2 regions of the Lawsonibacter sp. OA9 genome follow, and region 1 is predicted to be linked to the other one. Evidence: riboswitches for the same ligand, from Rfam matches in the RefSeq annotation. Region 1 holds a riboswitch; the other holds the start of a gene.
The links. A riboswitch is a leader RNA that binds a small molecule or an ion and turns the genes downstream of it on or off. The one in region 1 is predicted to bind cobalamin.
Positions count from the first base shown of each region.

Region 1 (15,099 bases):
ATAAAACGAACAAGGGACGGAGGTCACACCTCCGTCCCTTGTTCATGCCTGGGCAATTATTTCAGCTTTGCGCCGTCCTGGAAAGCGTTGGCCACCTTCTCGCCCAGCACGCGGTATGTGTTGTGGACGGGGTCGAATGTGATGGGCCGCAGCTTGTCCGGGTCGATCTTCCCGTTCTCATCCAGCACGGACTCATCGGCGCTGACGTTGACGATCTCGCCCACCAGGCGGCAGGTCTCCGGATCGTAGCTCACCAGGCGGCACTCCACCGCCATGGGAAGCTCGTCGATGAGGGGAGCATCCACAAATTCCGACTTGGTGGTGTGCCACCCGGCCTTTGCCACCTTGTCCGCCACCTTGTTGCCGGACTCGATGCCCACATAGTCGCAGGCCACTGCCTGCTCCGCCGTGGCCATGCTCACGGTGAACGCCTTGCGGGCCAGAATAAAGACCGGCTGGGGATAGGTCCAGGGCTTGGCTCCAAAATTTTTGCGCATAGAGATCCCTCCTTATGTGGTTTTATTATATCACAGGAATAGAAGAAGGTGGGATAATATTGTTCTGATTTCTAACACGCGCTAATCCTTATCTTTCCTGCCAGGGCTCTCTTTTGTACTGTCCGCACAATGGAAAAGGGAGGTTTATGGGACAGCTCCTTTGGTAGAATAAGACCAACAAAAAGGAAAGGAACCATCTAAGGGAGGAGATTGTATGTTCAAGATTGGATTCCATGCCAGCGACACGGAAAATCCCACTGTGAAGCAGGGGAAGATTCTGACCCGGCCTGCCGCGGAGCCGAGGAAATCCGTTGTCCTCATCCACTTTCCTGCCCGTAATATGACGCTGCCCTATTACAACGACGCCTTTGACCTGCATCGGGGGGACATTGTGTATGTAGACGGCAAGCTGGAGGACTTGCGGGGCCGGGTGGTCGATGTGACGTACAGCTTCAAGATCAGGCTCTCCGACTACAAGCGGGTCATCAGCGTGGCGGACACGGCGGTGAAGGGGAAGCTCCACTTTGCCGGCTCTCACTTCGTCACCTTCGATCAGGAGACCCTGACCTATGAGCAGGTCATCACCTGGTTCAAAGCACCGGAGAAAGAGGGAGAGGTCTATGTGTCCGGCAAGGATGAGACCGGCTTCAGGCTGGACGATCTGGGCACCATGGGGATCAGCGGCTCCACGGCGGAGCGGGGCCGGGACTACTTCCTGGAAAACAGAGTCCGATACATCGCCGTGGATGGGAGCCATGGCCGGGCTATCGTGGAGGGAACCCACCCCTATGAGTTGGAATTTGAATACGCCAATGGAGAGATTCGGGATCTGACCTGCGGCTGCTTTTGCAGCTACCCCTGCAAGCACCAGTTTGCCGCCATGCTGCAACTCAAGGAGACACTGAAACTCATCGGGAAGTACTACGCTGGACAGTATGAGGAGAGCGGCTATTTCGCGGCCGTGTTCAAGGGAACCCTTCTGGAGTTTGCCATTGACAGCAGGGAGACCGGGCATATTGTCCTGTGAGGGCTGCCAGCTGAACCGGTAGAAAATGGAGGCGTCTTATGGATAAATTCTTTGGCCTGAACGGCAACGGGGGGCGGGACTTCGGCGAGACGATGGAACAGGAGGGACAGCAGCGGGCTGAGACCACCGCCCATCTGGAGGACCTCAGGGCCGAGTTGGAATGGTGACGGTGGCAGTGCGTCTGTTTTGAAGAAAGGTTTTGCGATCGATATCCTGATATATGGAAACGCCACCTGAAATCGGAAGATTTCAGGTGGCGTTTGTTGCAGTATAGTTCTTTCACTCCAGCTGCCGGGCGATGAAGTCCGTGATGGCTGCCACCGTCTGCGCCTGCTGTTCCTCCGCTGAGATGGCGGCGGGCAGGTCCCCCTTCTGGGGACCGTAGTTTCCAAACTGGGCGTGATTGCCGCCCTCGATCTTCACCACATTTTCCGTGTAGTCGATCTTGTCCTCCACGCTCTGGTTCAGGGAACCATAGACGGTGAGGGTGTCCTCTACCGGGTAGTCGCCATACGGGTAGGTTCCCAGCAAGATCAGTCCCTCTACCTTGTCCGGGTGCTCCGAGGCGAACTGAGAGGCCATAGCCCCGCCCATAGAGTGGCCGGCGAGGTACCAGTGCCGGATGTCTGGGAATTGGGCCATCACATCCTCCGCCGCATTTACATCGAAAATGGCCAGGTGAAAAGGCATTTCCACCAGAATGCAGGTGAGGCCGGTCTGCCGGAGCCGATCCAGCAGGGACAGGTAGGCGGCGCCCTCCACCTTGGCCCCAGGATAAAAGATGGTGGCGGTATCCGTGGGGTAGGATAGGGAGAGGATGGTCAGATCATCCCGCACCTCCAGATGGTCCTCTGTGGCAAGTACCTCCAGAGCCACACCCTCTGCCCGGTAGTAGTCGGACAGATACCAGAAAAAGCCGCCCGCCGTCAGGACCAGGATCGCCAGCAAACTGCCGAGGGCGATCTTCCACTTTTTGCGGCGGGGTTTTCTTCCTGTCGTCATAGCCGCTCCTCCTTCTGCTGCCGGATCACGGCTGCGATGGCCTCCGCCGCGACGCGGGAGCCCAACGCGCTGGGGTGGACGCCGTCGGCGGCGTAAAGGTCCCGGGTATTGGCCAGGGCATAAAACCGCTGTCCCACATTGGCCAGCAGAGCATGGTTTTCCCGGGCGGCTCTTTGATAGACTGCGGACAGAGCATGGGCCATCTCGTCATAGTCCCAGCCCTTGGCTGCCAGCTTGGCACCGCCCTTTTGATAGGCCCAGGTGGCGAACAGAACGGGCGCCGCTCCGTTTGCCCGGATCTGCCCGCAGAGCCGTTCCACGCTGGAGAAGAAGCTATTAGGGGCGGTGATGGGGCCGTGGCTCATCTCCTGGAGGACTACATAGTCCCACCGCTCTTCCACCAGTGCCGCTTGAGTTCGCTCGCCCAGCTTGGTGTTGGGGTTCAGCTGTTCCGACAGCCGCGCCCCGCCCCGTGTGTGGTGAACGACTTCCGCCCCAGTCAGGTCAGCAAGCATCTGAGGCATATCATTGGTGAAGGTAAAGCTGTTGCCCAGCATGAGAATCCGCATGGCACTGCTCCTTACTCGTTTATTTCACTGCTTTCCACTATCATTATACACGGCCTGATCGGGAGGAACAAGGCCGGGAAGCGCAGAGGGGCCTATCAGATTTTGCGGCGCAAGATACAAAGATAAGGCTTCTGCCGCGTACGGCGGCCATGAATGGGTAGTCATGGCCGCATATTTCAAAATCTGTGCAGTTTGCCTTTTCGTTTTTCGAAACGAAGCGTGACGGAGATGGGCAAGAAATCATGTTTACAAGGAAAATTTAAAACGAATCCGAAACAGTGCGTTGACCACATTTGAGATTGTGTTTGTGCAGAACGTCAAGAAAACTATTGCTTAAAAAGTGATAAAAACCGCCTCAAAACATCTGTTTTGAGGCGGTTTTTGGTCCGAGTGGGGAGACTCGAACTCCCGGCATCTTGCTCCCAAAGCAAGCGCGCTACCAACTGCGCTACACCCGGATATTCAGTTTTTCTGCATGATACCATGCTGAGAAAGAAAAAGCAAGTTTTTCGTGTCTGTGGGCGGCGCTGTGGTCAAGCCCGATTTTGCGGGAATTTTTCAACCGGGGAATTTTCGCCACAAGCTACTGTCCCAAGGACTTCCGGGATTTCGCTTTCAGGGGAATGGATAGGTCGTCTATCCTCCCAAATCAAGCGCAATACTACCTTCACTATATCCAGATATTCGATGTTTCATTTTACATTTGATACATACCAACAAACCGGCATATTGTTTGCTCACAGACTGACAATCAGCTAACAAAATATAGTATAGTATATTTTGAAAAAGATTGCAAGTATTCCTATCAATATGATAAGATATTTTTGTAACAAACCTGAGAGGTGACATCCCTATGAGAATGAGAAAAAAGCCCAATCTAATTCCCCGAATGGAGCGGTGTGCCCGTTTTTTAATTCGCGAACCGTCCTCCTACCGGGGACATTGGAGACAGTTAAAGCCGGACGCCAAGGAAATTAGGCTAGAGATCGGCTGTGGAAAGGGGCGGTTTTCTGCGGAGACCGCTCAACGGAACCCAGATGTCTTATATATCGCTTTGGAGCGGGTGCCTGACGCCATGGTCATTGCTATGGAGCGAAGCATGGAAAAGGGACTGGATAATATTTTTTTTATTGATGGTGACGCAGCCAAGCTCCGGGATTATTTTGCGCCAGGAGAGGTGGATCTGCTGTATATCAATTTTTGCGATCCATGGCCAGGGTTGAAACACGCCCGCCGCAGATTGACCCACGAGCAATTCCTGGTTCTGTATCGTGGGATCCTTAGAGAGGGGGGGCAGATCCACTTCAAGAGCGACAACCGGGATCTGTTTGAGTGGTCCCTTTTCCAATTTCCAAAGGCTGGATTCATACTATCTGAAGTTACTCGTGATCTCCACGGACAGGGTATCAACGGGGTAATGACGGATTATGAAGAAAAATTCTATCAAATGGGGACGCCTATCAACCGTTGCGTAGGAACGAAGGAAGCGATGAATCCGGAGCCGGAATATAAGCCCATCGTAGGACCTGACCAGAGCCGCAGGACAAAGACGGATGCGGAGACGGGATAGAAGGAGAGCGGTATCATGCGCTTTTACCGCCTAATGGGAAGCGACTTTCAGATTTTGGACGGAGAGAAAATCACGCATGTGCCCCTGCCGGGACCACTGGCGCCCGGCGTGTATGCCCACTTAGTGGGCGGAGAGCGCTATGCGGCCATAGGGAATTCCCGAGCCACTGCCGAAGGGCTGAGATATGTGCCTGAGGAGGCCCACGGCCTTTGGCTTTATGACCAGCAGGAAGGACAGCTACTCACGGTTCCCATCAAGGTTACAAAAGAGGACTGCTTTACCGCGGATTCGATTATGGGACCGGGGAATACGCTGTATTTTAGCGACGGGAATAGCTTTTGGCGTTGGAGATTGGGGGAGCGGCAGGGGGAGAAGCTGGTTCGCTTTCAACAGGCCAAAGGGGCCCCTATGGGACTGGGGATCAGTCCGGAGGGTCGGTACCTGTCTTACTATAAATACCGCTCCGGAAACAAGGTGCTGCACCTATATGATCTGGATACCGGAGAGGTTCGGGATACGAAATGCTCCATCTTTCATTACCATTGGCTGGATGAAACAAGCGTGGTATATACCAAGTCAAGTGGGGTGAAGGCACTGGATATAAAAACCGGCAGATGCACCACGATACTTCGAGGTTACAGAGATATCCTGCGGTGGGGAAGCGCCCCGGATATCCTGGCTCCCTTTGAGCGGGAGAAGGAGGTGTGGGAAGAGATGGACCTGCTGGGGATCAGCGGGGGGCGTCTGTGGTTTAGTCTGAGGCTGTGCTGCCCTCGGGAGGCAGCTTTAAGGTCTGGTCCTGGAAAAGAGCTCTTGCACCACGGGATATGGTCCTCGGCTGTGAATGGGAGCCAGCCGAGATTCCACTTTGAGTGCCCACAGATATCCAGCAGCTCCAGCGGGCCGGTGTGGACCGGAGACTGTTTGACCTGGTCGGACAGCGCTGGCGCTTATCTATATGATGGCCGCCAGCTGCGGGAATTTTTCGGCTGGAAGCCCCTGGTGGGGTATCCTGATTTCTGACATAAAAACGCCGCCTGGGAAAAACGAGGCGGCGTTTTTGAGCGTTTATGCTGTCGGAGGTGTCGGTTCTAGTCGAGAGTCCCGGCTATATAGGATCTTCAAAAAGATGGGGGTGATGATAGCAGACACCAAGATCAAGATGATAACACTGGTGAAGAACATGGAATTGAGAAGGCCCAGCAGTAGCCCCTTTTGGGCCACAATCAAGGCCACTTCGCCCCGGTTCATCATACCGACACCGATCTTGAGGGAGTCTCTGCCGGAGAAGTGGCATAGACGGGCCATTCCGCCGCAGCCGACCACTTTAGACAGCAGACCGACCACAAGGAAGGCGAGGGTAAACAGAAGGAGCTTAGGATTCATCTCGCCCACATCGGTACTTAAGCCGATGGAAGCAAAGAACAGGGGGCCAAAAATGATATACGAGTTAATGTCCATCTTGCGCTCGATATAGGGGGCGTCTTGCAGATTGGATAACACCAATCCGGCTACATAGGCGCCGGTGATATCGGCAATTCCAAAATACTCCTCGGCAATATAGGACATTGCCAAGCAGAAGGACAGAGCAAGGATGGGTAACCGCCTGGTCTGTGGGTGACGAGCATCCATTCGATCAAAGAACTGATAGATTAGATAACCTACCACGGCAGAGAAAAGGAAGAACATCAAAGTTCCCCAGGCTACCATGAACAAAGAGGAATCGGGATCTTTCAGGCCGCTGATGAGGGTCAAGACGATAATGCCGAGTACATCGTCGATGATAGCGGCTGACAGGATAGTGGTGCCGACCTGCTCTTTTAGATGGCCAAGCTCCCGCAGAGCCTGCACGGTAATAGATACAGAGGTTGCGGTCAGGATACAGCCAATGAACAGCGCTTCATAGAACAGATTTCTCTCTGAGTTGTCCCCGCCATAAAACAGCAGGAAAAGGCCCGTACCCGCAACTAGGGGGAGCAGAACGCCGGAAGTGGCGATAGCAAGGGCCTTGGGGCCGCTGCGCAGAAGTTCTTGGGTGTCAGACTCCAGACCGGCCGAGAACATGAGGAGCACAACGCCGATCTCGGCCATTTGGGTCAAGAAATCGGAGGGCTGGACCAGACCAAAGACACAGGGCCCAACCAAAAGACCAGCTACGATCTCACCTACCACACTGGGGACTTTCAGCCTTCGCGCGCACAGGCCGCAAAATTTGCCAGCCACCAGAATGATGGCGATATCTTTGAAAATTGTATAAGAGTCCATAAAATACCTCCTGTGCAAAGAGGCGGGCCACAACTATCATATCCGACGGACCGTCTTTACCGCCGTAAGGCCGTTACCTGTTTTGCAGACAAATCATAGGCTTAACTTTCGAAAAAGTCAAGGGAGCAAGCGTTCAGATTTCGTTCATTTTTTAATTTAAAAATGTGAAGTTTGCCATAGGGGATATCGATTTTGACTTGCATACCCATTGACATTTTATCGAGTGTTGTGTATCATTGTCTAGTATCAGTTTCTTATATGCGGGCATGATGGAATTGGTAGACATGTGAGATTTAGGTTCTCATGGAGCAATCCGTCGGGGTTCGAGTCCCCGTGCCCGCACCACGTCGGAGCAAACGTCATATCGTTTGCTCCGACTTTTTATAAAAGTCAGAGCGCACTCATTTTGTTGCTCCTCCTTTCCAAACCGGACCCGCTTCGTTGGGCTCCGGTTTGGGGCCGCCCTGCGGGCGGCTTTTTCATTTTATTCCAAAGTTCACCGCGCGCATTCTGCTGCTCCTCGCTTCCGAACCAGACCCGCTGTCGCTGGGCTCCGATTTGGTGCTGCCCTATGGACGGTTGTTTTTCGTTTCTGTCCTAAATATCGATTTTGCCCATCCTTTGCACGTGGGAGCACACTTATTTTGTTGCTCCCCCTCTCCAAATTACAACCGCTGCGCTGGGGCGTGATTTGGTATCGCCGCTTCGTGGCGCTTTTATTGGGTACATGGAGATATCGAGTTTAACCGTCCTTTACGCATCGGGGCAAGTTGTATATAGCTTGCTCCAACTTTCCTGAGAAAAATCAGAGCGTACGCACATTGATAGATAAGATGGTCAAAACAATAAATTTCAAAAAGTCTTAGATATGGAGTTTCACCCGTTGCAAAAGTTTACAAAAATTTTATGGACGATATCGTCTATAAATGCTATAATCTAAACTTGTGGACGATGCCGTCTATAAATCTCAAGAACAAAAGGGGATACCGCCAATGGAACTTCTGCTGGATGTATTGAGGCTGCTTGTTTCGATATTGATTGCGTTTTTAGCTGGAAATCTGATTGCAAAGGGAAAACTGCCTTCTATTTTGGGCTGGTTAATTGCTGGGATGTTACTTGGACCTTACGCTCTGGGTTTACTGGGAAACGGTATCCTGGATGCGCGGTGGTTTGAGATGTTAAAGAGTGTTTTTGAGTGTACCTTTGGCCTGATGATCGGCACAGAGCTCATCTGGAAAAAGATGAGAAAAGCTGGCTCTCAGATTGTTATTACTACAGTGACTGAATCTCTTGGTACTTTCCTGGTGGTCAGTTTGGTATTTGGAGTTATTTTTTTGGTGGTGGATATCCCGCTGTATTTGGCGTTTGTGTTCGGCGGGATCGCATTAGCTACAGCTCCAGCCCCCTCTTTATCTGTTGTGCGGGACATGAAGGCGGATGGACCTGTGACTAGGACACTGATTCCTATGGCAGCTCTAGATGATCTGGTGGGTGCCTTAGTTTTCTTTCTAGTCATCGCTTTTGTGTCTGCCCATATTTCCACCCAGGGGATTCCAGTGCCCGTGGTACTCTTTTTAGTGTTCCTCCCAGTGCTGCTTGGAATGATTACCGGGTTTATCACTGGAGAGCTGTTGAGAATGACCCACACTCAGAACAGCACGTTGTCTGTCGTAATCCTGATGCTCCTGGTCTCTGTGGGGATAGGGGCTGCCTTAAACAGCCTGCTGCCAGCCCCGGTGATTAACTTTATGCTGATCGGAATGTCTTTTTCCACTGTTTTCGCCAATATGGTCTCGGAGGAAAAGCTGAAAGGGATCATGAAGGTGATGGATCCTATCATCGGGGTTGCCATGATAGTGGTCATTCTGAGTTTGGGCGCACCTCTGGACTACCATTTGATTTTCGGCGCCGGAATTTATACAGCGGTCTATATTGTGGCCCGTGCCATCGGAAAGTATCTCGGCGCCTATTTTGGCGCTTCGGTCACCCATGCCCCCAAACCGGTGAGAAAATACCTGGGCTTTACACTGTTGCCGCACTCTGGAGTGTCACTGGTGTTTACTGGTATCGCAGTGTCTGTGTTGGCAGGACCGGCACCAGATTGCGCGGCTATTGTGCAGGGGACTATTGCGGCCGCGGCGGTTATCAATGAACTGATCGCGGTATTTATGGCCAAAAAAGGCTTTGAGTGGGCAGGTGAGTTGGGCAGAGCGAAGAAAACGGTGTCTCCAGTGGAAGGGGGAGCTGGAGCATGACTCAAAAGGAAAGGCAAGAACGGAGTAGGCGGGAAATACTCCGTGCGGCACGAGAAGAATTTGGGAGCCATGACTATGGTCAGGTGACCATGGAAAGCATTTGCTCTGGACATGGGATATCCAAGGGGATGATGTATCACTACTACGCAAACAAAGACGAATTGTTTCTGCTCTGTGTCCAGGATACATTTTTATCGCTGAGAGCCTATGTAGAACGAGAGGCTGAGAAATTGGCCGGGCAGAAAAATTTTGACGCGATAAAAAAATATTTTATGATTCGGGAATACTTTTTTCAACTGGAGCCCAAGCACAAGCGCGTTTTTGAAAACGCCATGCTTCGTCCACCGGAACAGCTTAGAGAACAAATACAGATTCTACATAGACCGCTGGAGGAGATGAATCGGCGTTTTTTGAGAGTAGTCGTGTCTGGGATGAGGCGGCGCCCAGAACTGAAGGAGGAGCAGGTAAATCGTTATCTGGAGAGTATCGTCTATACCTTCAGTGATATGCTGCTGCGAGGCCGCGCTTTGGAGGATATCCATGCTATGCTGGAAGCCACAGAGGAGCTGCTGGATATGATCTTATTTGGTGTGTTTCAGCAGGCGGATGCCCCAATCAGGGAGCAAAAGACAGAGCAATGATACGCGGTTAAATGGGAACCGGTTTATATATAGATAGGGGGGCGACAGAGTAGGTCTGTCGCCCCTTAGGATGTCAAATGAAAAATGGAAAAAGATTATAATAGCCCTAAACCTTTAAAGTCGTTTAGGAGTGCATTATATACCAGGAGCAGCTCTTTCTGTGGACTATCAGCAAGGTATGAAAGCTGGGTTAGAGCGATAGGGTGGAATATACTGGTTTGTACCTCTTGAGTGTCCAAAGAAATAGTATTGCAAATCAAATCCAGTTGATTTTCTCCCTCTGTAGGTTGGAGGAAAAGAAAAAAGTAGACATATACTAAATTTCCGTCGACGATCAGAGATTCTGCCGGCATAGTAACATCTACTGTACAGCCCTCCCATCTATCTAAAATAGGAAGGTCAGACAACTCATGGAAGGCTGATCCATCAAAAGAAATAGCAGTAATAGAACTCAAGCTGCCATGGGTAACATAAAGGCGGAGGGAGGGTGCGGAAATGGACATGGCGACTCCGTCTTGTTGAATATCATATTGATAATGTGTGTTGACAGCTTCTAAAGTGTAAGAAAGTGGTTCTGCACGGCGAGATCGATCGTCTTCATTTTGAGAAAGGCGAAGTTGGCTCCAGGTAAATACAAGACCGAGAATTGTCCCTAAAATAGCCACATAGGTCTCTAATATAGTGATATAAGTCCTATGCTTTGAAGCTGCCCTTGAATCTGACGATATAGGTGTCTCCTTGATACTCATATACGCAAATACTCCTCCATCTTTTCCCGAAGATCATTGTAAATAAAATGAGTGTGGTCATAGTCCCAGCGGAGATAGGATTGGATTTCCTCTATGGTATCCCCATGAATCAGGCCATAGGCCATAAGGCGGGTATCAGGACCTAGGTGTGCCAAATAGTCATGGAAACAGACACTGTTTTGGAAGTCGCCATGGCGGGAATGTTGCAATTCAATGAGGGGAGTAGGGATATCATACCGTGCCGGTTGGTCTGCGGAGGTATATTTATAGCGCCAAATATTGGTACACTTTTGTTCTTTTGCAAGCGCGTCCCAGATGATATGATAGGCCCGCTTCCATCCAGGGGAATTGGTACGGGAAAAGGAAAAAGGTCGTTCCTGGTAGGCGGAGAGAAAGGCGACCCAGGCGCACTGATACAAATCTTTATTTTGATGAGGGAGATGGAAGAAATCGAAGATCTCCCAGATAAAACCGTCGATGAATCGATATCCACGGAGAGAAAAACTCTTTTTTTTACGCTTCATACTTTCCTCCTAGTTTTAGAGGCTCTTGGAGGAGGACTTAGTTTAGAAATGGATGGGGGTTGAGGTAACTCATCACAGCAGCCAACCCAGGCTTGCTGCTCGGTGTTCCACTCTAACGTATACAAAACAGGTAGTGATAGACCGAGCTGCTCCAGATGCTCAACGAGAGCTGGCTGCATGATGTGCCCACCTTTAGGAGAAAAACGGATATTAGGCGATTCGTAGGGATAAAGCGCAAACAGACAGCCATCAGGGCTAAGTTTCGCCCGAAACGCTCTCTGTTCTCCTACTGCTTTTTTCAGAGCTCCGTTCATAGAAACGCTCCCTTTTGCGGAGATGGAGATTCGCGGGGTGTCATAATAGGGGTGGGATATTGGTATATCCCGCAGGGTCGTGAAATCAAAGCTTGAGAAGTTCATAAATATTCACCTCTAAGAAAGAATATAAAGATGATATACCTCTTTTAAACGGATTTAAAGTGTGAAAAATGAAGAATATTTTTTAGAAAAACGGCGAAAATGTATCATAATTGGAAGTTTAATTAGACAAAAAAGAAGTATATAATAAAGCTTTATTTATGAATAAAATGGATAAAAATGGATGGAAGAAGGCGCATTCAAATCATGGAGCGTAAGTGCGGCTCTGTACGGCCAGACAGAGTCCAAATGGACCGTATAACAGATGGAGACATAGATTGACAATTTCTAGTTGCCATGTTATTCAACAAAAATGCTGAATAAAGGAAAGACTACCTTTTATTTTGGTGCTGGCTGCTTACTGGAATTTTGATTGCCCCGCACACTCTCTGCTTATTGATAAGAGGTACCATGGATACGCAGTGGTAAGGTATCAAAGAGTGTTTTATCTTTGTCTCGATGATGGGTACAGAGATCATCTGGAAACAGACGAAAAAAACGGCCTCTCAAATTATGGTTACTACGGTAACGGAGTCCCTTGGCACTTTCCTGATGGTCAGCCTGACATTATTAGTTTTTGACGGCGGATGCCTAACAAGGATTCCCGGAATAACAGAGCGTCTTCGACAAAAAGTATGACATTTCTGTAAAAACGGAGGTTTTCCCCTTGCGGGATATATGGTTTGTTGATATAGTACTGTCTACATCCCAGGAGAAAGATAGTAGCTTAAAGTGGCTTGGAGAAAGGAACTAGTATGGTGAAAAGCTCCGTATTGCGTTGTTGTCTAAAAGCGCTTCCGTTTCTGCTGATTCTGCTGTATATACTGGCCGTGGTGGTGCCGTACATAGAGCATAAGGAGGTTTCACCAGAGTATCGAGCTGCTTTTGAAGACCGCCGATTTTATGGGACAGGCGTCGGCCCGGAGCGGGCGGCCTATATTGACAACAATAAGGATGCGCTGTTCTGCCGGATGAATCTGATTGGAAACGCGGAGGAGGAGATCATCCTCTCGACCTTCGATTTCAATGGGGACAGCAGCGGGACAGACATGGTCTCGGCCCTTTTCTGTGCCGCGGAAAGAGGAGTTCAGGTCCGTGTGCTGGTGGACGGCGCCAGCGGTTTTTTGGATGTGAAGAAGGATCCGGTATTCAAGGCGCTGGCCGGCCACAAAAACGTGGAACTGAAAATTTATAATCCGATTGACTTGCTCCAGCCCTGGAAGCTGCAGGCGCGGCTCCACGATAAATATTTGATCGTAGATCGAAAGGTCTACCTTCTGGGCGGCAGAAATACAACGGATCTGTTTTTGGGAGAGCAGCCCTCTGTCAAGCCGAACATCGACCGGGAGCTTCTTGTGATGCGGTCTGGACAGGATCCAGAGGCCTCGCTGTATCAGCTGGTGAACTATTTTGAGTCGGTTTGGGCGCTTCCAGACAGCAGACTGTTTCAGGGCCGCCTTGGAGAAGAAGACCGGCAGCGAGAGGAGGAGTCGTTACGCAGCCGGGAGCAGGCTATGAGGGCGGCAGAGCCAGAATTATTTGTCCCCGTGGACTGGAGGGAGCGTACATTTGAAACCGGGCGGATCAGCCTTTTGACAAATCCGATTCAGGCGGAAAATAAGGAGCCCTGGATGTGGTATTCTCTCAACCGGCTGATGTCTCAGGGGAAACAGGTGATCGTTTATACCCCTTATATTATTTGTGGGCGGGAGATGTATCATGATCTGGAGCGGCTGACCTCGGGGGGCACAGAGATTCAGATTATTACAAACGATGTAGCCAGCGGCGCAAATCCCTGGGGATGTACCGACTATCTGAACCAACGGCGGAAAATCTGGGATACGGGCGTACAGGTCTATGAGTATATGGGGGAACATTCCTGCCATACAAAGGCTATGGTAATTGACGACAGACTCAGCGTAGTCGGGTCGTACAATATGGATATGAGAAGCACCTATCAGGATACGGAGCTGATGCTGGTGGTGGATTCTCCCAAATTGAACCGGATGATTCGGGAAGAGGCCGAGCGCGATCAGACGTACAGTAAGACAATGGGAGAGGACGGAGAGTATCAGTATGGGGAAAAGTATGTGCCGAAGGAGTTGAGCTTTGGGAAAAAGGCGTTCTATCTGGTCCTGCGGGTACTTACCATCCCGTTGCGGAGATTTTTGTAAAATAATAGTCTGGGCAAAGAGGCAGAACGGAATTCGGATTGACAAGGACGGAACATCATTTTATAATGACAAAAAAAGCATCATGACCTCGTGTCTGCTTTGGGCAGAGGCGGGGATGAGGGAATCCGGTGAGAACCCGGAGCAATACCCGTTGCCGTATGCGGGGGAGGCTGTCGTTCATGGCGTGAGCCGGTCATTGGGAGCGATCCTGAGAAGGCGGAGCGACAGGCGCGGAGCGGTGCTCCACACCCCACAAGCCGGAAGACCTATGGTGTTTATATGACAGGGCATTGGTATGCCCAAATGCACCGCGGGAAAAGTCGGCCGCGGCAGGCCTGTTATGGTCTGCCGCGGCCGTTTTTTATATTATTTGAGTTTTGAATGAGAGAAATGGAGGAGATTTGATGAGGAAAATAAGGACAAGGGCCTTGAGCCTGCTGCTCACCCTGGTCATGGCGCTGGGCCTGCTGCCGGGGACGGCGTGGGCGGCAGAAAATGCTGTGGACGATTCTGTAAACATTAGTTCTGCGGAGGAGCTAAAAGCGTTCCGGGATCGGGTCAATGGCGGGGAGCGAACTCTCTCCGCTGTGCTGACGGCTGACATTGATTTGGAAAATGAGGAATGGATACCGTTTAATCCGCAAAATGGCTATGTCACCAGCGCCTACGCCGGTACCTTTGACGGAGCTGGACACACTATCAGCGGACTGTCCATCAACGACAGCAGCACGAACGGCGTTGGACTGTTCGGCACCGTGAACAGCGCGACGATTAAAAATCTGAAGGTTGAAGGAACGGTGTCAGCAACCAAGAGTGGTTATGTTGGCGGCATTGTTGGCAAGACCAGCGGCACTGTCACCATCGAGCGATGCTCCTTTTCTGGCAGCGTCCAGTCTTCCAAGACCGGAGTAAATGCGGGGGCCGGCGGCATCATTGGGCGGGTCAACAGCGGATCTGTGTGCGTCTCAGGCTGTGCCAACACCGCAGACATCAGAGGCGGCGCGGCGGCGGGCATTCTAGGCTATTGCTCCGCCAATGGGACAAGCATTGAAAATTGCTATAGCACCGGCACGATCTCCGGTTCCAACAGGGCCGGGGGTATCGTCGGGCAGGTATATTCAACTACCCCGATTCGCAACTGCTTTACCACATCGGATGCCATCAGCGGCTTCAACGGCGAACTGTTCAACTGCTTTGACAACTCTGATCTTCCAATCGACGCTTCTCTGCTGGGCGATGCCTTCACCACCGATGCAGAGGGTAATGTAATCCTCGTCTGGCAGGCTGGGAATACTCCCAAGCCCCCCGAGCCCAGTATTTCCATCCGCTCTACCAACGGCGATACAATTTGGGTACAGACGGGCGGCGGCGACAAAAATGATACCATTCTCTATGTAGACTATCAGAATA
Region 1 covers NZ_JAKNTI010000022.1:1,718,784-1,733,882, reverse strand. Annotated here, with positions in the region: gene MCG44_RS09570 (flavin reductase family protein) at 57-497, opposite strand; gene MCG44_RS09565 (SWIM zinc finger family protein) at 712-1,524, shown strand; gene MCG44_RS14930 (hypothetical protein) at 1,563-1,691, shown strand; gene MCG44_RS09560 (alpha/beta fold hydrolase) at 1,804-2,526, opposite strand; gene MCG44_RS09555 (SGNH/GDSL hydrolase family protein) at 2,523-3,095, opposite strand; tRNA gene MCG44_RS09550 (tRNA-Pro) at 3,478-3,553, opposite strand; gene trmB (tRNA (guanosine(46)-N7)-methyltransferase TrmB) at 3,949-4,665, shown strand; gene MCG44_RS09540 (TolB family protein) at 4,681-5,688, shown strand; gene MCG44_RS09535 (cation:proton antiporter) at 5,734-6,930, opposite strand; tRNA gene MCG44_RS09530 (tRNA-Leu) at 7,191-7,275, shown strand; gene MCG44_RS09525 (cation:proton antiporter) at 7,923-9,185, shown strand; partial or broken gene MCG44_RS15145 (TetR/AcrR family transcriptional regulator) at 9,182-9,343, shown strand; gene MCG44_RS09520 (hypothetical protein) at 9,458-9,826, shown strand; gene MCG44_RS09515 (hypothetical protein) at 9,922-10,575, opposite strand; gene MCG44_RS09510 (hypothetical protein) at 10,572-11,099, opposite strand; gene MCG44_RS15140 (elongation factor P hydroxylase) at 11,255-11,509, shown strand; gene MCG44_RS09505 (phospholipase D family protein) at 12,271-13,689, shown strand; cobalamin riboswitch at 13,761-13,978, shown strand; gene MCG44_RS09500 (S-layer homology domain-containing protein) at 14,094-15,099, shown strand, end outside.

Region 2 (15,099 bases), 900 kb from region 1:
GGAAGCGCCAGAGCTGCCGGAGTCATTTCCGGCTCCTGTGCAGGCGGCCAGGGTCAGCGCCAGGGACAGGGACAGGGCCGCAGCCAGGAGCTTCTTCAAAGTGCTGTTCTTTTTCATGGTATTTACCTCCATTATTTGCCCGGTTTGGGCTTAGATTGGTTTGGGTGGGTGATGGAGGGGCCGTTGCCGGCGGCCTTTGTTTCAGAGTATAAAAAAACAGCCCCCTATCCCACATAATATGGGACAAGAGCTGTACTCCTGCGATACCACCCAAATTGACGTTTGCACGTCCGCTCGCTTCACGCGCCATCACGCGTGCCCGATGGATAACGGGTGGGTCCCCGTCGGCATCTACTAGGTCTCCCGTTCAAGCCGCCCTCGAAAGTCCATTCACTCGGCCGCTCCCCGCCCCGATCTCACCCTCCGGGACTCTCTTCAGGTTTGCTGCACCGGCTACTCCTCTTTCTCAAAGGTTTACCGCTGTCTAATTGTTGGAATTATTATAGCCGCTCCCCGTCCCCTTGTCAACCCCCCTCTTGAAAAAATATTGTGGGAGCTTTCAACGTCCTATCCATCCATACGAATAATGGGGGCGTTCTCCCCTCAGGTCAAACGCCCCCAAACCAGGTCAGATGAGAAATTCGCTGCTCTGCTTGAGATAACGCAGATAATACACCAACGCCACCAGGGATATTGCCAAACTTGCAAACACCGAGATTAAGGGCAAGATGAGTGACGGAGAATCCAAGAGACTGCCAGAAAGCAGCAGGCACAACAGCGTAATCCCCCCGGACAGGAACGCTGCCCCAAAGGAAATGAGCTGCCATCTCCATGCCCTTTTTCCCAGCTCCATCTGGCCGGCAGCGCCCCTTGACTGTAAAACCGCATTGGTCCCCTTAATTACAAAGTAAGTCATGAGCAGGTTGCAGATATCCTGGGCCATGCTCATCAGGGCACCGAATATTGTTTCATCATTGGCGAACAGGCCGACTACAAACACGATGACCAGAGTGATTACTGCGTTCCTATATGCCCGGTGCTCACTGCGCAGCTTCACCAGGCCCACTAACGAAATGACCGTCCCCCCCAAGACCGCCATTGACACTAAAAATACCAAGGGCGGGATAATCCACGCAAGGATCGTACATAGAATACTGGCAATTATAATTATATTGCCTACATACATCAGCCTCAGGGACTGGGCCACTTTTTCGTAGTTATATTCCACACCGCTCGCCTCCTGCTTCATAATAGAAAAAGAGCGGGCCTCTTCAGAAGTCCGCTCTTTTGATAGGAAACTTACTCGTTGATGCCGATGACGACGCCGGAACCCACGGTACGGCCGCCCTCACGGATGGCGAAACGCAGGCCCTGCTCGATGGCGATGGGGGTGATCAGCTCCACGTCCATGTCCACGTTGTCGCCGGGCATGCACATCTCAGTGCCCTCGGGCAGAGTGATAATGCCGGTCACGTCGGTGGTACGGAAGTAGAACTGGGGCCGGTAGTTGTTGAAGAAGGGGGTGTGACGGCCGCCCTCGTCCTTGGACAGGACGTAAACCTGGCCCTTGAACTTGGTGTGGGGATGGATGGAGCCGGGCTTGCACAGCACCTGGCCACGCTCGATGTCGGTCTTAGCGATACCGCGCAGCAGGCAGCCAGCGTTGTCGCCAGCCTCGATGAAGTCCAGAGTCTTGCGGAACATCTCCATGGAGGTGACCACGGTGCTCTTCTTCTCCTCGGACAGGCCCACGATCTCGACGGTCTCGCCGGCCTTCAGCTGGCCACGCTCCACACGGCCGGTAGCCACGGTGCCGCGGCCGGAGATGGTGAACACGTCCTCGACGGGCATCAGGAAGGGCAGAGAGTCATCACGGGGAGGAGTGGGGATATACTCGTCGACAGCATCCATCAGCTCCTTGATGCAGGCGAAGTCGGGATCATTCACATCGCCAGACTCGCAGGTCAGAGCGTTCAGAGCGGAACCCTTAATGATGGGGATCTCATCGCCGGGGAACTCATAGGAGGACAGGGTCTCACGGACCTCCATCTCCACCAGCTCCAGCAGCTCCTCGTCGTCCACCTGGTCACACTTGTTCAGGAAGACAACAATAGCGGGCACGCCTACCTGACGGGCCAGCAGGATGTGCTCCTTGGTCTGAGCCATGGGGCCGTCGGTAGCGGCAATAACCAGGATAGCGCCGTCCATCTGAGCAGCGCCGGTGATCATGTTCTTGATATAGTCGGCGTGGCCGGGGCAGTCGACGTGGGCGTAGTGACGCTTGTCAGTCTCATACTCCACGTGGGCAGTGTTGATGGTGATGCCGCGCTCGCGCTCCTCAGGAGCCTTGTCGATGCTGGAGTAATCCTCATACTGGGCCTTGCCCTGCAGAGCCAGGTACTTGGTGATGGCGGCAGTCAGGGTGGTCTTGCCGTGGTCAACGTGACCGATGGTGCCGATGTTTACATGGGGCTTAGTACGCTCAAATTTTGCCTTAGCCATTGGAATTTCCTCCTTATATTACAGTTATAGACGTAACTTGCGTGGGTTCCATCGCATCAGGGACATTTTATCCTATTCTGAGCGCAAATGCAACCCTATTTTCCAACACACCCGGAATTAATCCTGGGTGTTGCGGCCGCGCTCGGCAATGATCTTGTCGGCGATGCTCTTGGGGATCTCCACATAGCTGTGGGGCTCCATAGAGTACTGGCCACGGCCCTGGGTGCTGGAACGCAGGTCGGTAGCATAGCCAAACATATTGGCCAGAGGCACCAGGGCGTCGATCTGGGTGGCGCCGGGACGGCTCTCCTGGCCCTGGATCTGGCCGCGGCGGCTGTTCAGGTCACCGATGACATTGCCCAAATAGTCGTCGGGCACGATGACGGAAACCTTCATGATGGGCTCCAGCAGAATGGGTGTGGCCTTGCGGCAGGCCTCTTTGAAGGCCATGGAGCCGGCAATCTTAAATGCCATCTCAGAGGAGTCCACCTCGTGGTAGGAGCCGAAGGTCAGGTGTACCTTCACATCCACTACCGGGTAGCCGGCCAGAACACCGGCCTGCATGGCTCCCTGGATACCAGCGTCAACGGCGGGGATATACTCCTTGGGGATGACGCCGCCGGTGATCTCGTTCAGGAACTCATAGCCCTTGCCGGACTCGTTGGGCTCCACCGTGATGCGGACGTGGCCGTACTGGCCCTTACCGCCGGACTGACGGGCATACTTGGTATCCTGCTCCACGCTCTTCTTGATGGTCTCCTTATAGGCCACCTGGGGAGCGCCTACATTGGCTTCCACCTTGTACTCCCGGAGCAGACGGTCCACGATGATCTCCAGATGGAGCTCGCCCATACCGGCGATAATAGTCTGGCCGGTCTCCTCGTCGGTGTAGGTCTTGAAGGTGGGGTCCTCCTCGGCCAGCTTCATCAGGGCAATGCCCATCTTCTCCTGACCGGCCTTGGTCTTGGGCTCAATAGCCACACGAATCACGGGTTCGGGGAACTCCATGGACTCCAGAATGATGGGAGCCTTCTCGTCGCAGAGGGTGTCGCCGGTGGTGGAATTCTTCAGGCCGATCACGGCGGCGATGTCGCCGGAGTAGCAGCACTCAATGTCCTCCCGGTGGTTGGCGTGCATCTGCAGGATGCGGCCAATGCGCTCTTTCTGCCTCTTAGTGGAATTCAAAACGGTGGTGCCGGTGTTCAGCACGCCGGAGTAAACACGCACAAAGGACAGGCGGCCCACAAAGGGATCGGTGGCGATCTTGAAGGCCAGAGCGGAGAAGGGGGCGTTGTCGTCAGCGGGACGCTCATCCTCCTCCTCAGTATCAGGGTTGACACCTTTAATGGCGGGGATGTCGATGGGAGAGGGCATATAGTCCACAATGGCATCCAGCAGCTTCTGCACACCCTTGTTTTTGTAGGAGGTGCCGCACACCACGGGGACCATCAGGTTATCGATGGTGCCCTTACGGATGGCGCGACGGATCATATCCTCAGGAACAGGCTGCTCCTCCAGGACAAGTTCCATGATCTCCTCATCAATGTCGGCACAAGAGTCCAGCAGCTTGGTGCGGTACTCCTGGGCCAGCTCCATCATATCGTCGGGGATCTCCTCCACCCGCATATCCTTGCCTACCTCGTCGTAGTAGACGTCAGCCTTCATCTCCACCAGGTCGATGATGCCCTTGAAGGTCTCCTCCTTGCCGATGGGGAGCTGGATGGGCACGGCGTTGCACTTCAGACGGTCGTGGATCATGTTGAGCACGTTGTAGAAGTCGGCGCCCATAATGTCCATCTTGTTGACGTAGATCATACGGGGGACCTTATAATGGTCGGCCTGGCGCCAGACAGTCTCAGACTGAGGCTCCACACCACCCTTGGCGCACATGACGGTCACAGAGCCGTCCAGCACGCGCAGGGAGCGCTCCACCTCCACGGTGAAGTCCACGTGGCCCGGGGTGTCGATGATGTTGATACGAGTCTGGGGGAACTGATCCTTGGTTCCCTTCCAGTAGCAGGTGGTGGCGGCGGAGGTGATGGTAATGCCGCGCTCCTGCTCCTGGGCCATCCAGTCCATGGTGGCGGTACCCTCATGGGTCTCGCCAATTTTGTAGTTGACGCCGGTGTAGTAGAGAATACGCTCGGTAGTGGTAGTCTTACCCGCGTCAATGTGGGCCATGATACCAATATTGCGGGTATTCTCCAAAGAAACTTTTCTAGGCATACTTTGTCTCCTCTTAGATTACCAGCGATAGTGAGCGAAAGCCTTGTTGGACTCGGCCATCTTGTGGGTGTCCTCACGCTTCTTCACGGCGCCGCCGGTGTTGTTGGCAGCGTCCATAATCTCGCCGGCCAGCCGCTCCTTCATGGTCTTCTCGCCGCGGTTGCGGGCATAGGCGGTCAGCCACCGCAGACCCAGGGTCTGACGACGCTCAGGCCGGACCTCGATGGGCACCTGGTAGGTAGCGCCGCCTACACGGCGGGCCTTGACCTCCAGGGAGGGCATGATGTTCTCGAGAGCCTGGGTGTAGACCTCCATGGGGTCCTTCTCGGTCTTCTCCTTGATGATGTCAAAGGCGCCGTAGACCACCTTCTGAGCCACGCCCTTCTTGCCATCCAGCATGATGCTGTTGGTGAGCTTGGTAACCAGGACGGAGTTGTAAAGCGGATCAGGCAGAACCTCCCGCTTGGGTACATTTCCTCTTCTGGGCACTTTGCTTCCCTCCTTCTTATAAAATTAGAAATCATAGGTACTCGAACCGTTTCGCAAACGATCCGTGTAATGCCTGTCCGAGGTCTGCCTAACAATATATAGGTAAACGCTCGGCAAGGCGGGGTTGCCTTGCGCAAACGCACAATGCAATTTCAGTGTGAAGTAACCCTCTTACTTCTTGCCGGCCTTGGGACGCTTGGCGCCGTACTTGGAACGGGCCTGCATACGGCCGTTGACGCCCTGGGTATCCAGAGTGCCGCGGATGATGTGGTAACGCACACCGGGAAGGTCCTTGACACGGCCGCCGCGGATCATGACCACGGAGTGCTCCTGCAGGTTGTGGCCAACACCGGGGATATAGGCGGTGACCTCGTAGCCGTTGGTCAGACGCACACGGGCGATCTTACGCAGAGCGGAGTTCGGCTTCTTAGGAGTAGAAGTACGGACCGCGGTGCACACACCTCTCTTCTGGGGAGAAGGCAGATCAGTGCTCTTGTTCTTCAGGGTGTTCAGACCGTGCTGCAGGGCGGGAGAGGTGGACTTGTAAGTCACCTGCTGGCGTCCCTTGCGTACCAGTTGGTTAAAAGTAGGCATGGTTTTCCTCCTTTCTGAAAATCTGCCCCTGAGGGGGCGTAATATATTTTAACAGAATAAGGAAATCTTATTCCATTAAAATCAAATCACAGCAGGACAGCCACTGCACTGCCCACTGCAATGGAGCAGGCGGCGCCCAGCTCTTTCATGGTGGAGACCTCCTCCACCGGGACTTCCTTTTCTTTGGCCAGCCTCGCCAGCGGCTCGGTGACCCGGGGGTCTGCGTCGGCGGCCAGGAACAGCTTTTTAGCCCGCCCGTCGTTGAGGGCGCGCTTGACCTGCTTGGCCCCTGCCACCTTATCGGCGCTGTTCAGTTCACTCAGCATTCCGGTGCCCTCCTCCCTCCTGTTTCAGAAGCAGTCATCGGGTAAAAGGGCGCAATAGCCCCTACCACCGCAAGTTGAGATTATAGCATTTTCTCTCCCTCCCGTCAAGGAAAATCCGCCGTGAAATCCACAAATTTTCTCTCCCCGTCCCTGTTTTTTCGGCAAATGGCAAAATTTTTTCCCTTGGAGGCCACGCCCTCCGTAAAGATATTGCGTCTATGCAGGCAGAGGGATCTGTTCACAGGGGCCAAATACGCTGCTAAGATGATGGATTCTTTGAATCGATCTTCAGGCAAATCAAGAATAAAACACGGGGATAGCGCCATACTATGGAAACTCTATGATAAGGAGGAGCCTGTATGACCGCCCATGTAAATGAAAACTGTATCGGCTGCGGCCTGTGCACCGGTATCTGCCCCACCGCCTTTCTTATGACGGACGAGGGGGTGGCCGCCGCCCGGGACGAGATCCTGCCAGAGTGGGAAGGCCAGGTCCAGGAGGCCGCCGAGAGCTGCCCCACCAGCGCCATTGAGATATCACATTGAACACAGAGGGGGCGGGCCCAAGGCCCGCCCCCTCTGTGCTCTATCCTTCTGCCTGTATCTGTTCCAATATCCTTCCAATGGGTCCGGCGATGGCCAGGTCCGCCCGCCTGTCGTATGGCGTGGGGCTCTTGTTAATGAGGACCAGCCGGTCTCCCCGGTAGTAGTTCACCAGACTGGCCGCCGGGTAGACCGCCAGCGAAGTGCCCCCTATGATGAGCAGGTCCGCCTGCTGGATATCGGCCAGAGCTCCCTCCAGCACCCGGCTGTCCAGCGACTCCTCATAGAGGACCACATCAGGCTTCACCGTCCCCCCACAGGAACAGGTGGGTACCCCCTGGCTGTCACGGATAAATTCCACGGGATAGGGCTTTTTACAGCGCATACAGAAATTCCGGTGGACCGAGCCATGCAGCTCCCACACCCGCTTTGACCCGGCCATCTGGTGCAGCCCGTCAATGTTCTGGGTGACCACTGAGCGGAGCTTACCCACTCGCTCCAGCTGGGCCAGCTTCTGGTGGGCCGTATTGGGCCGGGCATCCAGGCAGAGCATTTTGTCCCGGTAGAAGCGGTAAAACTCCTCCGGCCTTCGGTCAAAGAAGGTGCGGCTCAAGATCTCCTCCGGGGGATAATCATACTTCTGGTTATATAGGCCGTCTACGCTTCGGAAGTCAGGAATGCCGCTCTCGGTGGACACTCCAGCCCCGCCGAAAAAGACAATGGACTCGCTCCCGTCGATCCACTCCTGAAGCCTTTTGATCTGTTCCTCCATGGTCGTTCTCCTTCTTCGGCATGATTCAGCGGAACACTTTGTCCCGCAACTTACACAGGACCTGATACAGCGGGTCGGCCAACACCAGGGCCAGGACAAAATTTCCCCCACAGTGGAGCAGGTCCGCCGGGATACCGGATATCCACCAGGACAGGGCCGCCCAGGGGCCGCCGGTGACCCAATAGGGGACCGACATCAGCGCCCCGAAGGCCAGTCCAAAGGTGCCGCTTGCCATTGCGAGTAACAGCGGGCGGCCCGGAGGTAGCTTGGTACAGATCAGGCCCCACAGGGGCCAGACATAGAGATAGCCTAACCACCACATAGGGTTGAAGCCGTACAGCAGTCCCTCTACCACCACAAAGGGAAGGATGATCGAGAGGACTTGCCTTCCAAAAACAAGAGCGTACACCAGGATGAGCAGGGAGACCGGCTCGATGTTGGGCAGAGGGGACAGGACCATCTTCAACACTGTCAGCGTGGAGGCCATCAGTCCACAGAGCACCACTTTTTTCGCCCCGTTGAGGGGTCTCCTCTCTCCCATGGTCAATAGGTAGACAAAGTCAGCTCAAAGTGGTCGCCGTCCTGGACCGGGGTGGTGTCCACTCCGGTGTTCACCATCTCGCCGTCCTGGGTGACGCGCCACCACTGGTTCTCACTCTCCTGGGCGGTCTCCCCGTCTACTGTAGTAATATATAAGCCGAACTGGCTGCTCTCGCCCTTCACAAGCTTTTCCTCGACCAGCACCTGACCCAGATACTCGGCGTCAGTGTGGTAAGTAAACTCCTTAGCGCTCTCGTCCCCGTGGACCACCTCCACCACCACAGTCTTGTCGCCCACCTGGGTCTGGGGCCTGGTGAAGTACCAGAGACCGGCCATGAGGGCGGCGACGATCATCAGCGCTGCGGCCGCCAGCAGGGTTTTCCTGTTTCTCATAATATTTTCCTTCCGCCCTTGCCGTCACTCGCGGCGCGGGCAAGCAAGCTCCCAGGCAGGTCTTCTGACTCAAGGCTCTCCACCCGCTCCCCCGCCTTCCCGGCAGATGCCGGCGGCACATCGGGGGTGGGCTCCCCTCTCACAGCGGCGTGACCGTGGACATACATCTCTTCCCTATTCTCCCGGAAACCGGGCACCTGAGGCGGGAATATTATAGCACAGCGTCTTAGAAAAGGAAAGCAGGACTTGTGGCGTGCCGAGTTGTTGCGCCATACTGGATGCCCACAGGCGCATCACTTCCCGTCAAGGGGGCGGTCAGGGCAGTCCCTGTGCCACCTTGACCGCTTCTTTGATTCAGTGCACGACGGCGTCCTCCGCTGTGAAACCGCCCAGGGAGCCCTCCTTGACTTGAATGCAGACATAGGTGACGCCGGAATCCTCCGCCGCGGAGAACTGTCGTTTGGCAGCCGGGGCGACCCGCAGCCAGTCCCCAGCGGCGAGGGAGACGTTCTCTCCGTCGATGACCGCCCTGCCCGCTCCCGCCAGGATACCGTAGATCTCCTCGTTTCGCCTGTGGGAATGTACAAAGGGCACCCCCGCCCCAGCGGGGAGCCGGTTGACGCTGACCTCCGCGCCGGTCAGGCCCAGCTTATCATGTAGTTCGGCGCGGTCCTCAGTCCCAATGTTGATTTTCGTGTAGTTTGTCATGGTTTTGACCTCCAAATCTTGTTCGCAAGTCGCCTTGCGTGCCTTTAGTGTACAGCCACCGCATACTCGGCTACAAGTACGCACCTTTTTATAACTGTACACGCGAAAAACGATGTGCTATACTGTGTCCGGAGGTGTATCGCCATGAAAACGAAGGAGGAACTTCCGGCCTGTCCAGTGGCCACCGCGGTGTCCTTAATCGGCGGGAAGTGGAAGCTGCTGATCCTGCGAGATTTGAAGGCGCGCCCGTGGCGCTTCAACGAGCTGCAGCGGGATCTGGACGGGATCTCCCAGAAGGTGCTGACCGACAGCCTGCGTCAGATGATCGATGACGGCCTCGCCTATCGCCGTGACTATCAGACCATGCCCCCGCGGGTGGAGTATGGCCTAACCGAGCTGGGAAAAGAGATGCTGCCCATCATCGACGCCCTGGCCGATTTTGGGACCTATTACAAATCGACGCTCCAGCCATAACGCCCCGCCACCCCCAAATTTTTCACCAAGGAGAATGCTATGGACGCTATCATTCAGGCCCTAGCCCGTGAGCTGGGCCGCAGCGAAGCACACATAAAAAATGTGGTCAACCTTATCGACGAGGGGGCCACCATCCCCTTTATCGCCCGGTATCGAAAGGAGCTCCACGGCTCCATGGACGACCAGCTGCTCCGCCAATTAGCGGACCGGCTCCAGTATTTGCGCAATCTGGAAGCCAGAAAGTCGGAGGTAAAGGCATCTATCGAGAACCAGGGCAAGCTCACCGAAGACCTGGCGGCCGCCATTGACGGGACTATAACTCTGGCCGAGGTGGAGGACCTTTACCGCCCCTATAAGCAGAAGCGGCGCACCCGGGCCACCGCAGCCAGAGAACGGGGGCTGGAGCCCCTGGCTCTGCTGCTGTTTGGCAAAGGGCCTGCCGTGACACCGGAGGAGGCGGCGGCGGATTTTGTCGATCCGGAGAAAGGCGTGGAAACTTTGGAGGACGCCCTTCAGGGGGCAAGCGACATCATCGCCGAGCTTATCTCGGACGATGCGGAGATCCGCAAGGAGCTCCGGGACCTGTATCTCCGACGGGGCGTGCTGGTCTCACGGGCGGCGGACAAGGAGCCGGAGGACAGTGTGTACCGGCTTTATTATGACTTTAAGTGTCCCGTAGGGCGCCTCCAAGGCTATCAGGTGCTGGCCGTCAACCGTGGAGAGCGGGAGGGTATTTTGAAGGTATCGGTGGAACTGGACCCGGAGACCGCCCATGTCGCTGTCCGCCGCCTCACTGTCCCTGGGGCCGCCGCTATGGAGTTCGTCCGCAACGCGGCGGACGACGCCTACGACCGACTCATCCAGCCCTCTATGGAGCGGGAGATCCGCAGTACCCTCTCTGACCAGGCCAACGAGGGAGCCATCCATATGTTTGCCCTAAATTTGAAGCCATTACTCATGCAGCCCCCAGTCAAGGGCAAGGTCACCATGGGGCTGGATCCTGGCTACCGGATGGGCTGCAAGGTGGCGGTGGTGGACGGCACCGGAAAAGTGCTGGACACGGCGGTGGTCTATCCCACCCACGGGGAGCGGCAGAAGCAGGAGTGCATCGCCAAGCTGGCCGCTCTCATCAAGAGATATGGGGTGGAGCATATCGCCATCGGAAACGGTACCGCCAGCCGTGAAACCGAGCAGATGACGGTAGAGCTCATCAAAAAGATAGGCGGTGGAGTGTCCTACATGATTGTCAGCGAGGCGGGGGCCTCCGTCTACTCGGCCAGCAAACTGGCCGCCGAGGAGTTTCCCCAGTTCGATGTAAACCTGCGCAGCGCCGTATCCATTGCCCGGCGGCTCCAGGACCCCCTGGCCGAGCTGGTGAAGATCGACCCCAAGGCCATCGGCGTAGGCCAGTACCAGCACGACATGCCCCAGGCCAGGCTGGGTGAAACGTTGGACGGTGTGGTGGAGGACTGTGTCAACGCGGTGGGAGTGGACGCCAATACCGCCTCCCCCTCCCTGCTCCAGCGGGTGTCCGGCCTGACCGCCGCCACCGCCAAGAATCTAGTGGCCTACCGGGAAGAAAATGGCCCCTTTACCGCCCGGAAGCAGCTTTTGAAGGTGCCAAAGCTGGGCCCCAAGGCCTTTGAGCAGTGCGCCGGCTTTCTCCGGGTGCCGGAGAGCGGCAGCGTGCTGGACAACACCGGCGTCCATCCGGAGAGCTATGGAGCCGCGGAAAAGCTGCTGGCGAAGTGCGGCTATACGCTGGACGACGTGAAGGCAGGGGAACTGTCGGAATTGAAGGCCAGGGCGGAGGCCATCGGGCTTGCCCAACTGGCAGAGAGATGCGGAGCAGGACTTCCTACCCTGTCCGACATCATCAAAGAGCTGATGAAGCCGGGCCGGGACCCACGGGACGAGCTGCCGCCCCCCATCCTCCGCACTGATGTTATGGAGGCCAAAGACCTAAAGCCGGGCATGGAGCTTCAGGGCACCGTGCGCAACGTTATTGATTTCGGCGTCTTTGTGGATATCGGTGTACATCAGGATGGCCTGGTCCACATCTCTAAGCTGCCCCGGCGAGTGAAGCACCCCTCCGAACTGCTCACCGTAGGGGATATCGTCACCGTTTGGGTCCTGGAGGTAGACGAGAAGAAAAAGCGGATCAGCCTAACCATGAAAAAGCCGGGGTGAATCGATCGATATGAATCTGGAAGGTATCATCACCGCTGTATTGTGCTTTGCCTGTATCGGCCTGTTCCACCCTATTGTCATTCGTGCCGAGTACCACTGGTCCGCCCGATGTTGGCCCTTCTTTCTGTTGGCCGGACTGGTTTTTCTTGGGTGCAGTCTGCTGGTAGACAACTCCATAGGCGCCTCTGCCCTGGGGGTGCTGGGTTGCAGCTGTCTTTGGAGCATCTTGGAGCTGAAGCAGCAGGAAAAACGGGTGGCTAAGGGCTGGTTCCCCTCCAACCCCAAGCGGGTCTCTAAGCAGAATAACTCCAGGTCCCACGCATAGAATGAAAAAAACAAAAGGAGGTTCCCCATGCCCGCTTCTGCCGTGTTCGACCTTCACTGTGACACTCTCACCGCGTTTATGGACCCCACCCGCTGCCGGGACACGCTGGACGACCCCCTCTCCTCCTTTGCCCTGTCCAAGATTCCCCAGGGGGTAAGCTGGTGCCAGTGCTGCGCCATCTTTATCCCCGACGGTCTGACCCCAAAGGAGGCCGAGGGCTACTACGCCTTCCATCAGCGCAGTTTTATCCGCCAGATGGGCTGCCTGTCCTCCCAGGTCCTTCCCTGCCGCACCGCCGACGATATCTGCCGGGCCTGGGACTGTGGAAAGGCGGCGGTTATCCTCACTGTGGAGAATGGAGCAGCCCTGGGTGGACGGCTGGAGCGCATAGAGCGGCTGGCCCGGGACGGAGTGCGGATGATGACCCTCACCTGGAACGGAGAAAACGAGCTGGGCTCCGGCCATGAGACGGACCGGGGCCTGTCCTCCTTTGGGAAGGCCGCCGTTCAGGAGTTGGAGCGGCAGGGCATTCTGGTGGATGTTTCCCATCTGAACGACCAGGGCTTTGAAGACCTGCTGGATATTTCGGAAAAGCCCTTTGTGGCCAGCCACTCCAACGCCCGGTCGGTGTGCGGTCACCGGCGCAACCTCACTGACTGGCAGATTAGGGAGATGGCCGCCCGCGGGTGTCTGATCGGGCTGAACTACTACTCTCCCTTCCTTCGCTCTGACGGCTGCCCCGCCGGCCTGGAAGATCTGTACCGCCATGTGGCCCACTTTCTGGACCTTGGCGCGGACAACTGTCTGGCTCTAGGCTCTGACTTCGACGGAGCCGACCTGCCCCCCTGTCTGGACAGCCCCATTAAGGAGGCGGGACTGTGGGACTATCTGACCGGACGGCGCATCCCCCCCACTCTGGTCCAGAAGATCATGTACCAAAACGCTCTGAATTTCTTCCGGGCCGGGTTGTAACCCCTCTTTTTCTATCGGACAGGCGCAAAAAACCGGGAGCTTCTCGCTCCCGGTTTTCCTTATCCCTCCATATGGCGGCCAAGGAAGCCGGCGATGGATTGGGCCAGCTTGTATTCCACCTCGCCGCCCTCCAGCTCCTCCGGCCGGCCGACAAAGACTACGCTGCCCAGCACGTCCCCCTCTGAAAGAATGGGGGCCACGGTGTCCAGGCAGAATTTATCTTCTCCGGTACACAGGGGCAGCGGCGCCTCTCCCCCCTTGTGCTGGTAGATCTGCCGCCCCTCCATGAGCCGTTCCAGTTCAGAGGATACCTGCTTTTCCATCAGCTCGCGCTTGGGTGCCCCGGCTACCGCGATACAGCTGTCCCGGTCGGTGATGACTGTCACCCGGCCCGTGGTCCGGTTCAAGGTCTCACACAGCTGGCCAGCAAAGTCCACCAGCCCGCCCATCAGGGAGTATTTTTTGAAGATCACTCCGCCATCCTTATCTGTGTAGATCTCCAGCGGGTCGCCTTCGCGGATCCTCATGGTGCGGCGGATCTCCTTGGGTATGACAACGCGGCCCAGGTCGTCGATCCGGCGCACGATTCCAGTCGCTTTCATCTATGATTTTGCCTCCTGCGGTTCAATTTACTGTGACAGGCATAGTATCTGCTGGAACAGGTCAGATATGCAGAATTTTGGCTGGGTTTGTTTGGCAAAAGAAAAAATTGCGTCAGAGCCACTCGCCCCGATCCTCTCCCTCTAGTTCTTCCGGAGGCACGCCCAGCAGCAGCAGCGCGCCGGCCACCGCCAGGTCGGACATGGCTCTCCCGTCTGGTCCCAGAGGCAGCGGAAACTCCTGCCGCTCCACCACCTGGCCGCCCAGGGTCACCAGTTCCCGCTGGAGGGCAGCCCACAGCCTGTCCCCCTCCCGGCTGGAAATGGTCAGGCTGTCCCGGGGCGAGCTTCCATAGCTCACCGCGCTCGCCGCCCGAAGCCCCTCCAGCATCCTTCCCGCGTCCCCTGGCAGCAGGATGGTCCGACAGGCGCCTGGGAGCTCGGCGCCTTCGGCCGCCGCCTGGGGTGATACCACCAGCAGGGCCGGGTGCTCCAGCGCCGCATACCGCTCTGTCATACCGCCTCTCCGAGAGAGTGCTCGCAAGATACGTCCTTCGATGCCCTCTCCCGACTCGATGACCTGAAAACACTCCATACCCATCCCCCTTTCTCACAGTCTTTGGCGTTCTTATGTCCTTTATGCACCCGGAGCACAGGATGACCTCCCCTTTCCTTGACTTTCCACCGCAATTTTTGGTAATATTATATATAGTTTATGATTGCGTCCTTTTCTATAAAAATGAAATCCCAGACGCCGGCACAACCGGCGGGCTTTGAAATGTGAGGAACAGAATACTATGGCCCAGAAAAATAACAGTTACGGCAACCAATCCATTTCCTCCCTGAAGGGGGCCGACCGGGTGCGTAAACGCCCCAGTGTTATCTTTGGCTCCGATGGGCTGGAGGGCTGCGAGCACGCCGTTTTTGAGATCATGTCCAACGCCATCGACGAGGCCCGGGAGGGCCACGGCGACCTTATCACGGTCACCCGGTTTGAGGATGGCTCGATCCAGGTGGAGGACCAGGGCCGGGGCTGCCCGGTGGACTGGAACGAGACAGAGCAGAAGTTCAACTGGGAGCTGGTCTTCTGCGAGCTGTATGCCGGCGGCAAATACAACAACCTTGATGGGGACAACTACGAATATTCCCTGGGCCTCAATGGCCTGGGCGCCTGCGCCACTCAGTACGCCAGCGAATATTTTGACGCTGTCATCTGGCGGGACGGCTTCAAATACACCCTCCACTTTGAAAAGGGGGAAAATATTGGCGGGCTGAAAAAGGAGCCCACTGACCGGGGCCGGAAGACCGGCTCCACCTTCCGCTGGAAGCCCGACCTGGAGGTGTTCACCGACATCAATGTTCCCGTGGACTACTATCTGGACACCATGAAGCGTCAGGCGGTGGTCAACGCCGGCGTCACCTTCCGCTTCAAAAACCAGGTGGGCGG
Region 2 covers NZ_JAKNTI010000022.1:814,127-829,225, reverse strand. Annotated here, with positions in the region: gene MCG44_RS05065 (ABC transporter substrate-binding protein) at 1-117, opposite strand, end outside; gene MCG44_RS05060 (hypothetical protein) at 629-1,228, opposite strand; gene tuf (elongation factor Tu) at 1,300-2,502, opposite strand; gene fusA (elongation factor G) at 2,620-4,728, opposite strand; gene rpsG (30S ribosomal protein S7) at 4,747-5,217, opposite strand; gene rpsL (30S ribosomal protein S12) at 5,389-5,811, opposite strand; gene MCG44_RS05035 (L7Ae/L30e/S12e/Gadd45 family ribosomal protein) at 5,898-6,137, opposite strand; gene MCG44_RS05030 (ferredoxin) at 6,497-6,682, shown strand; gene MCG44_RS05025 (NAD-dependent protein deacylase) at 6,723-7,451, opposite strand; gene MCG44_RS05020 (hypothetical protein) at 7,477-7,992, opposite strand; gene MCG44_RS05015 (DUF4430 domain-containing protein) at 7,995-8,384, opposite strand; cobalamin riboswitch at 8,421-8,600, opposite strand; gene MCG44_RS05010 (cupin domain-containing protein) at 8,739-9,092, opposite strand; gene MCG44_RS05005 (winged helix-turn-helix transcriptional regulator) at 9,237-9,566, shown strand; gene MCG44_RS05000 (Tex family protein) at 9,606-11,756, shown strand; gene MCG44_RS04995 (DUF4491 family protein) at 11,767-12,081, shown strand; gene MCG44_RS04990 (dipeptidase) at 12,109-13,053, shown strand; gene MCG44_RS04985 (stage V sporulation T C-terminal domain-containing protein) at 13,113-13,655, opposite strand; gene MCG44_RS04980 (hypothetical protein) at 13,768-14,247, opposite strand; gene MCG44_RS04975 (DNA gyrase/topoisomerase IV subunit B) at 14,450-15,099, shown strand, end outside.
Region 2: it holds a riboswitch for cobalamin, as region 1 does, so the genes downstream of both, MCG44_RS05015 (DUF4430 domain-containing protein) here and MCG44_RS09500 (S-layer homology domain-containing protein) in region 1, are expected to answer to the same signal.